DNA from 2 places in the Vibrio sp. E150_018 genome. Region 1 is predicted to be linked to the other one. Evidence: predicted binding sites of a transcription regulator. Region 1 holds the regulator's gene; the other holds the start of a gene.
The links. The regulator MetJ, encoded in region 1, represses methionine synthesis genes. The targets are predictions, from matches to a motif close to TTAGACNTNTANANGTCTAA.
Positions count from the first base shown of each region.

Region 2: the regulator MetJ is predicted to act here: its motif matches at 4,490-4,509, upstream of ACE3G9_RS00175 (MetQ/NlpA family ABC transporter substrate-binding protein).

Region 1 is NZ_JBHGNY010000006.1:82,779-91,833, reverse strand. Features, by position in the region: gene ACE3G9_RS08320 (bifunctional aspartate kinase/homoserine dehydrogenase II) at 1-984, opposite strand, end outside; gene ACE3G9_RS08315 (O-succinylhomoserine (thiol)-lyase) at 985-2,151, opposite strand; gene metJ (met regulon transcriptional regulator MetJ) at 2,489-2,806, shown strand; gene ACE3G9_RS08305 (malic enzyme-like NAD(P)-binding protein) at 2,935-4,191, opposite strand; gene rpmE (50S ribosomal protein L31) at 4,370-4,588, opposite strand; gene priA (primosomal protein N') at 4,863-7,064, shown strand; gene cytR (DNA-binding transcriptional regulator CytR) at 7,340-8,344, shown strand; gene ACE3G9_RS08285 (SPOR domain-containing protein) at 8,496-9,055, shown strand, end outside.
Region 2 is NZ_JBHGNY010000001.1:31,521-40,575, forward strand. Features, by position in the region: gene ACE3G9_RS00150 (organic hydroperoxide resistance protein) at 1-426, shown strand, start outside; gene ACE3G9_RS00155 (TRAP transporter large permease) at 542-1,828, opposite strand; gene ACE3G9_RS00160 (TRAP transporter small permease) at 1,841-2,416, opposite strand; gene ACE3G9_RS00165 (TRAP transporter substrate-binding protein) at 2,512-3,531, opposite strand; gene ACE3G9_RS00170 (hypothetical protein) at 4,063-4,338, opposite strand; gene ACE3G9_RS00175 (MetQ/NlpA family ABC transporter substrate-binding protein) at 4,531-5,340, shown strand; gene ACE3G9_RS00180 (LysR family transcriptional regulator) at 5,483-6,373, shown strand; gene ACE3G9_RS00185 (SDR family NAD(P)-dependent oxidoreductase) at 6,361-7,158, opposite strand; gene ACE3G9_RS00190 (NAD(P)H-dependent oxidoreductase) at 7,366-8,022, shown strand; gene ACE3G9_RS00195 (cytosolic protein) at 8,177-8,950, shown strand; gene ACE3G9_RS00200 (cytosolic protein) at 9,023-9,055, shown strand, end outside.

The DNA.
Region 1 (9,055 bases):
GTCTGATTCTAAACGAGTAAAGTCATGTCCTGCACCAAAGTGAATTTGAATCAGTAGCACTTCATCAAGCGAAGTAATGATTTTCGCCCCACGACCTGATGCCAATACTCGCTCAATACGGGTAGAACCTGATTCTGGCTGGTAGCTGCAACGTAGGCTTAAATCCATGGCGCTTTGAGCAACTGGCTGCAAGGTACGACTGTGTAATACTGGCGCGGCTAAACGGGCTAACTCGCTGGCTTCATCTAAACGCAGTAAAGGTAGCAAACAAGCATCCGTGACCTTACGAGGATCGGCGCTATATACACCCGCCACATCACTCCAAATGGTGACTCGAGATGCTTCAGCTAATGCGCCAATCACGGTAGCAGAGTAGTCGGAACCATTACGGCCAAGCAGTACGGTTTCACCTGCATCATTACGCGCCATGAAACCTGTGATCACTACACGTAATTTTCCGTGTTGAGCTAATTTTTCTTTTAGAAGAGGTAACGAGCGGCCACGATCCACTTCGGGTTGTGCGCCACGCTCAGCTCGTAAAAAATCACGCGAATCAAGCTGCACCGCTTCCATATCAAGATAAGACAACAACGCGGCTAATAAGCGAGATGACCAGACTTCACCATGGCCTAGAATGCTAGCTCGCATCACTTCCGTCACTGGGCCATTAATCTCACCCAACGTCATAAACTCTTGATTAACTAAGTCAAGTAGCGGTTTTGCTTTTTCTTCTGGTAATAATTCTTCGATTAAACCGAGTTGAAATTGTCGTAATTCCTGCAGCACTTCATGGGCGATTCGACCATCTTTTTCTAACGCAGTAATCCACTCAATTAATCGATTGGTAGTACTCCCAGCAGCCGACACCACAACTAAATCGGCTGGAGATGAATATTCTTGTAAGATGTTGGCGACTCGTTTGTAGCACTCTGGGTTGGCCAGACTACTACCACCAAATTTGTGTAACTGACGAGCAGATGTCATTTACGCTACCTCTTGTGCTTTTTTAAAAGCTTGCTCTAAATCAGCGATTAAATCCTGACTATCTTCTAATCCAACAGAAACACGCAACAACAACGGTGAGATCCCCGCTTCTGCTTGTGCTTCATCTGACATCGCTCGATGAGTCATCGATGATGGGTGACACATCAAGCTCTCTACTCCGCCTAACGATTCCGCCAGAGAGAATAGCTCTAATTGACCGACAAAGGTCTTTAATTGTTCCATGCTGCCATTGATTTCAAAACTCAGCATAGAGCCAAAACCACTCTGTTGTGCTTTGGCAATATCATGCCCCGGATGCTCTGGTAGGCTCGGATGATAAATAGTGCCAACTAATGGCTGTTCTTGTAAGTACGCCAATAAGTCTTGCGCGCTTTCTTCATGTACTCGCATACGTGCTGCCAATGTTCTTAAGCCGCGTAATGTCATGTAACTATCAAACGGTGTGCCAGTTGCACCAATGCAGTTACCCCACCATGAAAGCGTTTCTACATGCTCAGGGGCTTTCGAAATAATCACGCCACCAATGACATCAGAATGTCCATTGATGTACTTCGTCGTAGAGTGAATAACAAAATCTGCGCCCAAGGTTAATGGTTTTTGATATACCGGTGTCAGAAAGGTGTTATCAACCGCCACTAACGCACCTACTTGCTTAGCTTTTGCACAGGCTTTAGCAATATCGACCACACGCACTAATGGGTTTGATGGTGTTTCTAATAAAATGAGTTTTGGCTTTTTCTCGATAGCGGCATCAAATTCTGTCTGATTTGATTGGTCAACAAACTGAACTTTAAAATCGCCTTTTTGTGCTCGAGTATTAAATAAGCGGTAGGTGCCGCCGTAGCAGTCATGTGGTGCAATAATCAGATCATCAGGGCCAATAAAGGCTGAAACCCATAAATTTAGTGCAGACGTACCACAGTTAGTGATGACTGCACCAGCACCTTCTTCAAGTTCAGATAATGTTTGTTCAAGCAAACCACGGTTAGGGTTACCAGAGCGAGTGTAGTCATACTTAGGCACTTCACCAAAAGCTGGAAAGCCATAGTTGGTCGATAGATAAATCGGTGGAACCACCGCATGATATTGGCTATCCGATTCAATACCGGTACGAACGGCGACAGTTGCTGGCTTTCTTGAACTCATTGGCGTATTCCTTTCCTTTTGCAATCGCAATCAATATAAACCACTATACTAAAATCTTTCCAAAGCGCTATTTGCACAAACGCAATTAAAAAATTAAAACTATGTACTGCTTTGAAGTAATAAGGATCATATACCCAAGTATAAAAATCCACCTACAATGGCATGGCTAAAAATAAGATATATACCCAAGTCACTTAGGTATACTAGTACTTTATCCCTAGGTAATTAGGACGTCAAGACCTCTAGCCATCTAAATGTCTTTACTTTCGGCGGTAAATGCCCCTAAAATTAGCACTTAGCCACTAAAATTACAGATATTAAACAACGAAGGTGCGTGATGGCAGATTGGAACGGTGAGTACATTAGCCCATATGCAGAGCATGGAAAGAAAAGCGAACAAGTTAAAAAGATCACGGTTTCTATCCCATTAAAAGTTCTTAAAGTATTAACCGATGAACGCACTCGCCGCCAAGTCAACAACTTGCGCCATGCGACCAACAGTGAACTATTGTGTGAGGCATTCTTGCATGCTTATACAGGGCAACCTTTACCAACTGATGAAGATTTACGTAAAGATCGCCCAGATGACATCCCAACAGAAGTAAAACGTTTAATGACCGAAATGGGCATTGAATTCGAAGCGTTTGATGATTAATACGTTACTCGGATTGTCGTAACTCGTTTATCGAAAAAGAAAAACAAAGCCCGCTCAAATGATTTGAGCGGGCTTTGTTGTATTCGAGCTACGAGAAGCGAAGCGCCCTAGCATTCGAGTTTATCTTTTTACTTATACTGCTCTGGCAACTCAATACGAGCAACGCCCGACTCCACTGCTGCGCGAGCGACTGCACCCGCAACTTTAGAAAGCAAACGCGGGTCCATTGGTTTTGGAATGATGTAGTCTGGGCCAAATGATAGTGAATCAACACCAGCAGCTTTCAGGACTTCTACTGGCACTTCTTGTTTTGCTAATTGACGAATCGCTTCCACTGCTGCTAATTTCATTTCGGTATTAATTTCACTAGCACGCACATCTAATGCACCGCGGAAAATGAATGGGAAACAAATAACGTTGTTTACTTGATTCGGATAGTCACTACGACCAGTACCCATAATTAAATCATTACGCACTTTTTCTGCCAGTTCAGGTTTGATTTCTGGATCTGGGTTTGAGCAAGCAAATACCACAGGTTTATCAGCCATTAATGCTAGAGCTTCAGGTGGTAGAAGGTTTGGACCAGAAACGCCTAAGAATAAATCCGCCCCTGCAATCACATCTTCCAAAGTACGCATGTCTGTATTGTTGGCAAACAATTGCTTATATTCATTCAAATCATCACGACGAGTATGAATCACGCCTTTACGATCTAGCATGTAGATTTTTTCACGTAATGCGCCACATTTGATCAATAGTTCCATACAGGCAACCGCTGCTGCCCCTGCGCCTAAACAAACAATTTTACACTCAGATAATTTTTTTCCTTGTAGCTCAATGGCATTCAGCATACCAGCAGCCGTAACAATGGCTGTACCGTGTTGGTCATCGTGGAAAACCGGCACATCACAGCGCTCAATTAACTGACGCTCAATCTCAAAACAGTCTGGGGCTTTAATATCCTCTAAGTTAATGCCACCAAAAGTATCCGCGATGTTTGCAACGGTATCGACAAACTCATCGATAGTGCGGTGTTTCACTTGAATATCAATCGAGTCTAAGTCAGCAAAACGCTTAAATAAAAGCGCTTTACCTTCCATCACAGGTTTTGATGCCAATGGGCCTAAATTACCTAAACCTAGAATAGCCGTACCATTTGAAATAACCGCAACCGTATTACCTTTGGCAGTATATTTATAAGCATTATCAGGATTTAAGGCGATTTCACGTACCGGTTCAGCAACACCAGGGCTATAAGCCAAAGCTAGATCTTCCGCCGTATCGGCAGGTTTAGTTAAAGCAATAGCAATTTTACCAGCGGTAGGTTTAGCGTGGTAATCCAGTGCTTTTTGACGAAAATCATTTTGTTGCTGATCATCAGACATAGCGAATGTTTCCTAATTATTAGATTTAGTAGGGGGGAAGGTAATTTTAAAGGATCAAAAGTTAACTTGGTAGTCAATATCGTTAATTTCAAGTAATAACGTTTTTCAGGTAACAAAAAAGGGACGCCGAAGCATCCCTTTAAAATTCTGTCTTTCACTAAAATAGTTTAGTGGTAGATTATTTTTTGCTGCTAAGTGCACCAAAACGCTTGTTGAAGCGATCAACACGGCCGCCTGTATCAACGATACGTTGCTTACCAGTGTAGAACGGGTGACATTTGTCACATACGTCTAGGTGGATAGATTCTTTTGCTAGCGTAGAGTTGAACTCAAAAGAGTTACCGCAAGAACAAGTTGCGTTTACAGCTTTGTATTCTGGGTGGATACCAGTTTTCATAGGACAAACCTTTTATTGGTCCGTATCGCTATCCGATTCTTACTTCAAATTTCTCTTGCGAGTATCGAAGCAGTCAGACACCATACGTTGTTACTAAAAAATGATGTAAAAATATACATCGTTAGAGGCGCAGTATAATAGTGAATCCAGCCCCATCGATCAACACATTTGCTCCCTTTTTCTACAATATTTCAGTTTTATATCGATAACGACTGTTTTATCATAGTCTTTCGTTTGTCTTCCCCCTACTGTCTCAAGGACAATTTTCTTACTTATGCAGCCAAATATTGCTCAAGTTGCCCTACCTGTTCCTTTAGATAAGTGCTTTGACTACCTTATTCCTAATTATTTATTTCCCGTGATTGGTGGCCGCGTTTCTGTGCCTTTCGGCCGCCAAACCTTAATTGGTATTGTAGTGGGGATTGTTGATCATTCTGATTTTCCGGTTGAGCAATTAAAACCGATTAAAGCTTGCCTAGATGCCAAACCTGTCTGGCCGAAATCACTCTATCAATTACTGCATTGGTGTAGTCAGTTTTATCAATATCCACTTGGCGACACCCTAGCGATGGCTTTGCCGTCATTACTTAAAAAAGGTAAGCCAGCGGATTTTACTAGCCTCAAAGAGTGGCATATTACCGAAGCAGGCAAAAACCAATTAGCCACTGGGTTTGGTCGCGCGCACCTACAAGCCAAAGTCGTGCGCCTGCTAGATCACGGGCCACTGCCCCATCAAGCAATGATCGATGAGGAGATTAGCAGCACCACGCTAAAAACGCTGCAAGATAAAGGCTGGATTGAAGCAAAACATACTCAGCCTGCTCAACCAAAATGGCCGACACAATTAGAAAACGAGCAACACAAACCGCACTTAAATGAAGAACAAGCCATTGCGGTTGCCAGTATTAATAATCATCCGGGATTTGGCTGTTTTTTGATTGATGGGGTAACCGGCTCAGGCAAAACCGAAGTCTATTTAAGCATTATCAAACCTGTGCTTGAACAAGGAAAACAAGCTTTAGTGTTAGTGCCGGAGATAGGCTTAACGCCACAAACCATTAACCGTTTCAAACGCCGCTTTAATGTGCCGGTTGAAGTGATGCACTCGGGCTTAAATGATACTGAACGCTTAAATGCATGGCTTTCAGCGCGCGACAAACAAGCGGGCATTATTATCGGCACACGCTCGGCATTATTTACCCCATTTGCCAATCTAGGGATTATTATTGTCGATGAAGAGCATGATGCCTCTTATAAGCAACAAGATACCCTACGCTACCACGCTCGTGATGTAGCAGTCATGCGAGGCCACAAAGAAAACTTCCCAGTCGTGCTCGGCTCAGCCACACCAGCATTAGAAACCTTACATAATGCCAAAACGGGTAAATATCATTACTTGTCGTTAAGCAAGCGCGCCGGTAATGCACAACCAGCCAAACATCATGTGTTAGATATTAAAGGTTTGTATTTAGAAGGCGGCCTATCGGCACCATTAATCGCTCAAATGCGACGCCATCTTAATGCTGGCAATCAGGTGATGTTGTTTTTAAACCGCCGCGGTTTTTCCCCAGCATTAATGTGCCATGAATGTGGTTGGCTAGCCGAATGTAAACGTTGCGATGCTTACTATACCTTCCATCAAGGTAGCCAAGAAATTCGCTGTCATCATTGTGGATCACAACGCCCAGTGATTCATCAATGCCAAGGTTGTGGCTCCACTCAACTGGTTTCGGTTGGCGTAGGGACTGAGCAACTCGAAAAGCAATTGGAATTATTGTTCCCTGAATTTAAAACCATCCGAATTGACCGTGATAGTACTCGCCGTAAAGGTAGTCTAGAACATGCGTTAGAATCCATTCGTAAGGGGGAATATCAAATCCTCATTGGCACGCAAATGCTAGCTAAAGGTCATCATTTCCCCGATGTGACCCTAGTAGGGTTGTTGGATGTCGATGGTTCGCTTTATAGTAGTGATTTCCGAGCATCAGAGCGCCTTGCTCAGTTATTTATTCAAGTTGCAGGACGCTCAGGTCGTGCCAGTAAACCCGGTGAAGTCTTATTACAAACTCACCACCCTGAACACGCTTTATTGCAATCACTGCTACATAAAGACTACCAACACTTTGCTCAAACTGCGCTGGAAGAACGCAAAATGGCGCAACTGCCACCTTATAGTTTTTTGACTCTATTTCGCGCAGAAAGCAACAACAACGATGATGTTGAAGCCTTTTTACGTCAAGTGCGCCATACTATTGAAGCCAACCCGCTTTATGATGAACAATGTATGGTACTAGGCCCAATGCCTGCCCCACTCGCCAAACGTGCTGGTAAGTATCGCTGGCAACTGATGCTACAGGTGACGACTCGCAGTCAGATGCAACGTCTTATTGGTTCATCTAAACCTGCGATCCAATTATTGCCACTCGCCAAAAAAGTGCGCTGGAATATGGATATTGAGCCACAAGATTTAAGTTAAGCGTGCAAACACAGAAAAGTAAAACCATTCTCTGTGATGCATATCACCAACATAATGTAAGATTTTTCATACACGATCTATTAACCAACTAATTTAGAACATAAAATATTCATATCCAGTAACTTGGGTATAAATAACATTAAGAAGTCGTTATTGTTGAGGAATAAACCCTAATTAGGATAATTCCTCACATTTTGCTTATATGCTCATTATTTTTGATATAAGCGTTTTTGGCTTACCCATTTGGGTATAAAAAGTGAAAGAGAGGAAAACTTATGGCGACAATGAAGGAGGTTGCCCAACTAGCCGGAGTATCAACAGCAACGGTCTCCCGTGCGCTAATGAACCCTGAGAAAGTCTCCAATGCAACACGAAAGCGTGTCGAAGATGCGGTATTAGAATCAGGTTATTCGCCAAATTCTTTAGCACGAAACCTACGACGTAATGAATCTAAAACCATTATTGTAATTGTGCCGGATATTTGTGATCCCTACTTCACTGAAATCATTCGTGGCATAGAAGATACCGCAGCAGAGCATAATTACTTAGTCCTACTCGGTGACAGTGGCCAGCAACTCAAACGTGAAAGCAGTTTTGTAAATCTAGTATTCACCAAGCAAGCAGATGGCATGTTATTGCTCGGCACGGATGTTCCTTTTGATGTCAGTAAACCTGAGCAAAAAAATCTCCCTCCTTTAGTGATGGCTTGCGAATATGCCCCAGAATTAGAATTACCAACCGTACATATCGACAACTTAACGGCCGCGTTCGATGTAGTGAATTATCTAACCCAAATGGGTCATAAAAAAATCGCTGAAATGTCTGGCCCTGATGAAGCTTCACTTTGTCAATTCCGCCATCAAGGTTTTCAACAGGCTTTACGTCGTGCTGGAATCGAGATGAACCCTAACTACCAAGTTAATGGCGACTTTACGTTAGAATCAGGTGTCATTGCAGCCAATAAATTACTTTCTTTACCTGAGCCACCGACTGCAATTTTTTGTCACAATGACAGCATGGCTATCGGCGCTATTCAACAAGCGAAAAAACAAGGTTTCCGAGTACCACAAGACCTTTCGATTGTTGGCTTTGACGATATCCAATTCTCTCAATACTGCGATCCGCCGCTCACCACTATTGCTCAACCTCGTTATGAGATCGGCAAACAATCGATGTTAATGTTGTTAGAGATATTAAAAGGCAGAGAAGTTCGTGCAGGATCGAGATTACTTGAAGCTAACCTTGTCATCCGAAATAGTGCCGCACCACCGAGAAATTAATCAAAATTTACACTTTAAAAGGGACTAACATGTTTCTAGTGCAATAAAATAGAGACTTGTTATTCCCTTTCTATTATTAGCAATAGTATTGGTTAAAAAACTGCATTAACATATAGCTCCTTTTTTATTCTATTGAGTTATTGAAAATACCGTGGCTAACCGAGATTACGTAAGAAAGAATCCAACCCCAAGTAAGAAAAACAATAGAAACCAAAGAAGATCGACTCAAAAAAAGAAGCCGGCACCTCGTGCTATTCCGTGGAAAGCTGCGATTATTGCCGTGCTTTTGCTCACTGGATTAATCTATTTATTATCAATACTGAGCAATGATCCAGAGCCAGCCGCTCCGGCAACCAATAACGTACCTGTCAATGTTTCGTCCAAGCCGAAAAATACCGAAGTGCTCCCACCGCCACCACAAGAAAAATGGGAATACATGGAAACATTACCTAAGCGTGAAATTGAAGTTCAAGCTAAGGAAGTGGAAGTACCTAAGATTCCATACATCATGCAATGTGGTGCTTACAAAACGTCATCTCAGGCTGAGCAACGCAAAGCCAATATCGCGTTCCAAGGTTTAAGCAGTAAAGTAGTAAAACTAAAAGGCAGTAGTTGGTACCGCATTATTCTTGGCCCATATACCTTTAAACGTGATGCAGTAAAAGAGCAGCACGTACTGCAACGCGCTAAAATTGAGCCTTGTATTATCAT
Region 2 (9,055 bases), on a different contig from region 1:
AAAGAACTACAAAGTGTTGCCTACACCGCTAAAGCGATTGCAACAGGTGGACGTGAAGGTTCAGCAAAATCAGATGATGGTCGCTTGGATGTGGCTCTTTCTACACCAAAAGGCTTAGGTGGTGATGACGGTCAAGGCACAAACCCTGAGCAACTTTTTGCCGCAGGTTACGCAGCATGCTTTATTGGCGCACTGAAATTGGTAGCAGGTCAGGCTAAAGTAGCACTACCACAAGACACGCACATTAACTCTGAAGTATCAATTGGCCCAATTGAAGGCGGATTTGGTATTGCTGTGAAATTAGAAGTGAATGTTGGCGACCTTGATAAAGCGATCGCTCAAGATCTAGTAAACAAAGCACATGAAGTTTGCCCGTACTCAAACGCGACTCGCGGTAATATCGCGATTGAACTATCCGTTGCTTAAGTCATTTAGGCTCACGTTTAGATAAAGCGTTCAAATAAAACAAAGGCCTCACGTTATTGATATAGCGTGAGGTCTTTTTGTTTTTGGTATCTCAATGTTAAATCAGTCGAATTGACTAGTCTGCAAAGGTGATATCTCTTAAAAAGAGTGCAATGCTTGGGAAGAAAATGAGTAAAGCGGCTGATAATAATAAGATAAAAATAAATGGCCCAGTGCCACGAATTACTTCCCAATAAGGGCGCTTAAAGATGGCAATCGCGGTAAATATGTCACAGCCAAACGGTGGGGTCGCAGAACCAATCGCAACTTGCAAGGTAATGATGATGCCGACATGAACCGGATCGAGTCCCGTTGCCGCAACCGCGGGCGCAAATATGGGGGTTAGTACCAAGATCACGACGATAGGGTCAACAAACATACAAGCCACGAAAAAGGCGATTGAAATAGCTGCTAATACGCCAAGTGGCCCCATTTGATCAATGCCAATCGCATCTAAAATGGTTTGTGGTACTTGAGCAAAAGAAATGATCCATGAGAAGCCATTTCCTACTCCAACGAGTATAAATACCACTGCGGTAATTAGCCCGGTAGATTTGGCTATCACATAAATATCTTGTGTATTAAGCGAGCGGAAAATAACAAACTCTAAGATGATGGCATATAGAACACACACCGCTGCAGCTTCTGTTGGGCTAAATACACCACCGTAAATACCACCGACGATAATCACAGGGAACATTAATGGCCAAATTGCTCGCTTGGAGGCGGTTGCTCTCTCGCTCCAACTTGCTTTTTCTTCGGTTGGCACTTTTTTGACGGTCGCGTAGATGTAACTGTAAATAGAGAAGAACAACAAGATCATTAAGCCAGGGCCAATGCCGGCAATAAATAGTTCTGCAATTGAAGTCTCCGAGATCACGCCATAAATAATCATGCCGATACTTGGTGGAATTAAAAATGCGATATCACTAGCATTAATAATAAGGGCTAATGAAAAAGAATCACTGTAACCTGCTTTAAGTAATTTGGGGCGTAACGCTGAACCGACGGCGACTACGGTTGCTTGGGTAGATCCAGAAACCGCACCGAATAAAGTACATGAAGCCGCAGTACTAATCGCTAGCCCACCTTTGATGTGGCCAATAAAGGTCATCACCATATTGATTAATCGATGTGCTGATTGTCCGCGTGTCATAATATCGGCGGCAAGAATGAACATAGGAACCGCGATCAGGGAAGCAGGGCGAATACCTCCAAGTACTTGTTGAATAAAGGTATCCATTTGGCTCATTCCACCAAACATCATATAAAAGCCCGTTAGAGCGGCCGCGGTGAGAGGGATCATCATTGGAAAGCCAATTAATAGCAGTACCAACATGATGAGCATTAAAGTCAGTGCCATAAAATAGTGCCTTTAGAGGTCTTGTTCATGATCGGTGTAGCCATCAACGACACCACTTGATAAGTAAACTTTTTGACTAGTGAGGTTTTTAAATACAGTGAGTAAGTATTGAATACCGGTAATAGCAAAACCCATTGGTACCCAAATATAAATCCACCAAATTTCGAACCCTAGTGCCGGTAAGATTCGACCTCGCTCATAAACGCTTACCACGTATTGAAAAGCAAAGTAAGCTAAGGCGAACATAATGACGGCAGTGATAAGTGAAATGAGGATCATCAAAAATTTTCGGCCACTATCAGGCAACATATCGAAAAACGCTGACATGCGAATATGACGCCCAAGACGAGCAGCAAAGCCGATTCCGGCAAACGTAATAAGAATGATCAATATTCGATTAATTTCTCCAGCAAAGAACAAGCCTTCACCAAAGGCAAATCTCGCTGCGACATTGATGCAAGTATTTAAAGCCATGAGCAATACGCCTGTCGCGAGCATCACCGCTTCTATTTTGCTTAGAAAGTTATCGAGGGTGCCCAAAAAACCGGGCAGTTCGGAGTGGTAATCTAACCTATCTGAATTAGGCATAGTGCTTCCTTCAATAAAGAGCACCGAATACTCTCATGCGATAAAGTGACTCGGTGCTCAGTCCTACTGTAATTAACCTTAGTTAAAGCTAATTATTATTGTGAAGCTTTTAAATCAGCCTTGAATTGATCAAGTAAGGCTTGGCCACCTTCGCCTGTCATTTCAATAAACGTTTCTTCAACTTGAGGAGCTCTTGCTTTAAATTTAGCAAGTTGCTCATCCGTCAAACGAGTGACGGTGACTTTATCGCTCTTAGACTGGATTTGTTTAAGTGATTTTTCCGCTAAACCCGTAATGTGCTTAATGGTTCCGTCATAAGCGAAATCTGAAGCTTTTTGGATCAATGTTTTATCTTCATCTGATAAGCCATCATAGAACTTCTTATTCGCCATTGAAGCGGTAGTAAACCAGCCGTGATGAGTGAAAATTAGATTTGGTGACACTTCATATAAACCGCCTGATTCAATCCAGAAGATTGGGTTTTCTTGGCCTTGAATCATATTCGTTTGTAGTGCGCCGTAAACTTCACCCCAAGGGAGTGGGGTCGGTGTTGCCCCAAAGGCTTCATAAGTTGATGACAATAGAGGGTTTGTCATGACACGTATTTTTTTACCTTTTAGCTCATCAGGAGAAGTGATTGGTTCATCGGTAGTTAAAACCATTTCACCTTCTGGATACATTTTTAGTAGCTCTAAGCCTTGCTCTGCATACAGTTTAGGGAAGTCTTCATTGATGGCTTTACTGCTACCAAAGAATTTAATAACCGCTTGAATATCCGTAGGCATTAGATAAGGAATAAAGAAAATTTGCGCCTCTGGAATTAATGAACCCGTGAAGCCAGGTGATTGGTTAACAAACTGCAAAATACCACTTTGAGTTTGCTCCATAATGTCATCCGATTCACCAAGCTCACCAAAACGATAAACTTTTAGAGTGTGATCAGAATTATCCTCGATGTACTTTTTGAATTGTTGAGCATAAATATCTTGAACATCATTTTCATATTCTTCATGGGCATAACGCCATGTGTCGGCACTAGCAAAACTTGAAAATCCAATACTTGCGGTAATGCAAGATACGGTAGCAAGCTTTTTTAAGCTATTTCGAGTAAACATTTGCTCTCCTTTCCTTGGTGATGTCGTTCATAACGATGTTTATACCCTTCGTATTTGGAGCTGCAGCTTTGTTGATAGCGCTCATTTGCACCAACCGAATAAGACGAGCTATGCTCATGGGGTCTCATTCACTTGTCGCCTCACTGTAACTCCAATTAATTTGGGTATATCTAAGGTTTTACTTAATCATCTTTTCATAAACATTTTGGACTAAACACATGGGAAGAATGCGGACTTTTTGTTGGTGTGATCATTGTCACGATTTTGGTGTGGTTTTATTCCAATATGTTGAGTGATCTAACAAATTTAAACATTCAATTTGCTTAGGTTTTTACTGTTTTTGGCTGAAAAATGTTAAGTACACTACACATTTATTTTGTGAATAATTAAAATAAATTAGCCAATATCAGCTATTTAGTCACTAAATTTAATAATAATTCAAAAGTTTCTCTTAACTAAAACTTAGAACACTATAGATAAAATTCAAGTATATAAGGCTATTGGCTAGCATCAGAAAGAAGGAGGAGAGGATTATAAAATATTGTTACGCACTAAACCGCGTTTAACGTTTTTACATAGTTTGCCAAAACGGCGGATTTCATCAAATTGTGGAGTGACACCACGCCTTAGGGCACTTTCCCAATATGACAGTTCTGAATCAACCAGTTCCATTAACTTTTTAGGGCAGCCAATACAATTCCCTTCCGTACCGCAAACAAAGGTATCTTCTTCATATAAAGGAAAAGTCTCCTTTACTTCATTAATGATGATTTGCATGGCTTCTGTACGTGTCGGTTTTCTGTTCATGCTATATCCTCTTGGTTACTAGGGTTATAATAAAATTTTAAACTTTAAAAATAAATTGAACTTTGGAGGTAGATTGAGCGTTGCAGAATGTGAAATATACCTAGCGTACTTAAATCATTATGCTTTCTGCTTCAGTTAAGGTAATCTCATTATGGAAGTCTATACGGCTATTTTTATTTAAAAGGGATATTTATGACAATGAAGAAAAGCATTACCAAGCTTGCACTACTTTTTCCTTTGGCATTAGGGTTAACCGCTTGCGGACAAGAAGACAAAACGGAAGTCATCAAAGTGGGCGCGACGGTTGGGCCTCACGCTCAAGTGGTTGAAGCGGTTGCAGAGGAAGCGGCTAAACATGGGTTGAAAGTGGAGGTGGTGACCTTTTCTGATTACATCACACCGGATGCCGCGCTAGTCGATGGCAGTATTGATTTAAACAGTTATCAGCACCAACCTTTTTTGAATAATTTTAATGATAACAATAAGAAAGCGCACTTAGTTTCTATTGGCCGATCTATTTTGATGCGCATGGGCGTGTATTCCGATAAGTATCAAAATTTGGCTGATTTACCGCAAAACGCCACCATTACTATTCCAAATGATCCAACCAATAGTGGCCGTGCTTTATTGTTACTAGCAGAAGCTAAGCTTATTACGTTAAAACCGGGCGTAGGCTCGAAAGCGACAGTGTTTGATATTGTTGAGAACCCAAAGCAGTTTGATTTTATCGAAATGGACGCCGCACAATTACCAAGAACGTTAACCGATGCTGATGCGTCTGTGATCACAATGAATTACGTAATGTCTGCTGGTTTAGATCCAAAAACACAAGGTATCTACTTTGAAGCAAAAGATGCGGAATTAGCCGTTATGATCATTGCCTCACGAGAAGCGGATAAAGATAACGAAACGTATAAAAAGTTCGTTGAGATTTATCAGTCACAACCGATTCGTGACTTTATCCAAACCACCTTTAAAGGCACGATTGAGCCAGCGTTTTAATTGACCATTTAAAATAAAACAAAAACGAGCACTTTAGATGGTAGTGTTCGTTTTTGTTTATAGTGTCCATACGCTACAAGTTTCAACATTTACGATAGAATAAAACCATGATTAGCCCTGAATGGACGGCATTGAATTTACTATGAACATAGAACACCTAAAATTACTTGTTCGTTTAGCCTCAAGCCAGAGTATTAGCATGGCAGGTCATGAGTTAGGCTTATCTCCGGCGGTCGCCAGCTCACATATTAATAAGCTAGAAGAAGGCTTAGGGGTTCGATTGGTACACAGAACCACGCGCAAAGTTTCGTTGACTGAAGAAGGGCTCGCTTTTTTGCCGTATGCGGAGGAAGTATTGGCCTCTGTTGAAGCTGCCAGAGGTGCGGTAGGCGCTGGGAATAATAATCCAACTGGGACTTTACGAGTGACTGCACCAGCCTCATTTGGGCGTATGCATTTGATCCCTGGATTAAACGCGTTTATGGCTAAATACCCTGATATCACCGTCGATTTTCGTTTTTCTGATTCGATTATCGATATGGTGGAAGGTGGATTTGACGTGGCGATCCGCGTGGCTGAACTCAAAGACTCAACGTTAATTGCTCGTAAGCTTGCTCCTGATCGTCGTATCGTGGTGGCCTCTCCAGATTATCTAAAACAGAATGGTGAACCCAATACGCCACAAGAGCTGGTGGATCATGATTGTATCAACTTAATGGGAATGGATAACTGGGCTTTCAAAACTGAAAATGGCCTAGTGAATGTGCATACTTCAGGACGTTTTCGAACGGATAATGGGGATGCGATGCGTGATGCCTCTATTCATGGTGTTGGTATTTCGATCAACTCATTATGGAGTGTTCATCAGCATCTTGAAAATGGGGAGTTGGTGGAAATATTACAAGATTATCCACTGGATATGAATGCCAGTATTTGGGCCGTCTATCCAAGTTCTCGTTTAACCCCGTTAAAAGTTCGAGCATTTATTGATTACTTTATTGAGTACTTTAGTCAGCAAACCTATTGGGAATAAAGACTATCTAAAGTTTTTATAACATCGTTTACCTTCGCTGAATCTAAAGCATCCGAGTGAGGCATAGCAAAAGCTTCAATATCGTTATCAAAATAGGCACCATGTGCTTGAGCAAATTCGTCTGATAGCGCCGCTTTTACTAAAATATCGGCGCCAAGTTGAATATCGCCACCGGCAACACCATAAGCCTCTTTCACCATTTTACTTCCCAGAAAAGACTTGGGATTCACCGATACGATCATAGGACCTGTCTCTTTATAGGCTAAACCCAAGTGCCGAGACCACATCGTAAGTGCTAACTTGCTTTGGGCATAAGCGGCATTGTCGTTGAGATCGGTTTTCCCGATAAGTGCATTTAAATCGACACTCGTTTGTGCTGCTGATGAAAGATTTACTACGCGACCAGTTTTATCGAATAGCGGTAATAACTCTTTGGTTAAGATGTAAGGAGCGAGGGTATTGACCACAAATCGAATATCTAAATTATCTTGCGTCTTAGGAGTGGAAGTGGTGAAAACCCCGGCATTATTGATGATGATATCTAATTTTCCAAAGCGCTCAGCCACTTCGATCACCATGGCTTTAACCATAGCGATGTCTGATAAATCAGCTGTGATCGTTTCAACTTTATTTTGAGCGGTTTGCTTCAGTGTTTGTTGCAGTAAATTTAATTTTTCTGAATTTCGACCATGTAAAATCACATGATGGCTTTGTTGCACTAATGATTTTGCTGTTTCTAAGCCAATGCCATCTGTTGCGCCAGTGATTAAGATAATTTTTTTCATAGGTCAGATTCTCTATGGGGGGTATATGGATATTGTAAGTTGTAAACATCATACCCCAATCATTTTCAATAAAATCTATAAAGTAATTCAACAAATCACTCTATTATCAATTTTAAACTTTCACGTATGATTGCTTTCAACGTTAGCGCATTGGTTGATTTTTCCCTTAGCGCTGTAATCTACATTGTATTGAAATAAGGTATCAAGATGTCTCATCCAATCATCACAGATCTAAACAACCGTTACACTGCAAAAAAATATGATGAAGAAAAGCGTATCTCTCAAGAAGATATGGCTATCATTAAAGAAGCGATTCGTTTATCGGCATCATCGATTAATTCTCAGCCTTGGAAATTCCTTGTTTTGGAAACGGATGAAGCAAAACTTCGTTTTCACGATACGTTTGCCAATATGCACCAGTTTAACCAACCACATGCGAAAGCGGCCTCACATACGATTCTTTTGGCGTACGATCCAAAATTTACCAAAGAAAAGTTTGCCAAACGGGTTGATGCTGAAGTGACATCAGGCCATTTACCAGCAGAGATGTACGATCAATTTATGGGTGCTTATGCCTTCGTTGATGCCAATACCGATGAATCAGGTTTTAATGGTCACTGGTCTAAAGCTCAAATGTATCTTGCACTAGGTAACCTATTGCATACTTTGGCTCGCTTAGGTATTGATTCCACTCCAATGGAAGGCGTTGATTCAACCTTAATCGGAGAGTCATTCAAGTCGGAGTTAGATGGTCATATTTGTGAAGTCGCCATCGCGATTGGTTACCACAAAGATGGCGAAGATTATAATCACGGCTTACCGAAAGCTCGATTGGCTCTCGATGATGTGATTACGACGTTGTAAAGATTAAGATAAGGTAGCCATTACATATAACGAGTATTTCAGATGAAGTACTCGTTTTTTATCTTCATAACTCCTGCTCAATTTCCCACATCGTTTTACATCTCCCCCTTTTTTTTGTTAAGGTGCGCGCGCATCAAATTTGTGAGAGGGATAAATGAAATTACTGTATAAGTTGGATGAATGGGTATCCCTTCCCGAAAACGAACAGCAATCCCGTCTTCCTTTCTCTGGAAGTAGTCAACTTGATGATGTGTTTGTCCGCTATCAGCTGGTGGATTTAAACAAGCCACTATTGTTTACTTTCTCTCCTTCTGGCACGGATGTGAAAGAGCGAGATCTGCATGACAACTTCTTTCCCTGGGGCTATGAACTTGCCCAACAACATCAAGTGAATGTGATTGCTTTTCAGCACCTTGAGATCAGTAATTGGTTCCGCAGCCCGAATTTGATTTATTTCCTTGAGCAACTTTCGATGTTGCTAACGCCTTTCAAGCTTCGATTAGGTTATGGCTTAAGCCGTGGCGGCTTTGCGATAGGGGCTTTCGCTAACTTGCTTAAACTGGATCATGTGTTGTTGTTCTACCCAGTCAGTACCAAAAATCAATCACTGGTGCCATGGGATGATCGTCCTAGTACCCAGCTCGCTCAACAGTTTGATTGGCAAGGTGATTATCATGATCGTGACCTAGGTAATGCTCAGGGTTATATTATTTATGACCCAACCAATGACATCGATAAGCTTCATGCTGAACGTTACCCAGAACTGATCCATTTTACTGTGGTGGGAATGGGGCATGGCGTTCACCCGAATAATTTAGACAGGCGAGATTTTTATAATCAGATGGTCGAGCAATTTATCCATCATCAAATAATAGATATTTCTCAATTTAATGAACAAGTCAAAATCCAGTTTTTAAAAGAGGACTGAACGCCCTTATATGGGAAATACGACACAAATAATTTTAAAACAATTGCTTACGGCAGTTTAGATGGAGGATAAATGAAGCTACTGTATTGGTTAGATGAATGGTCT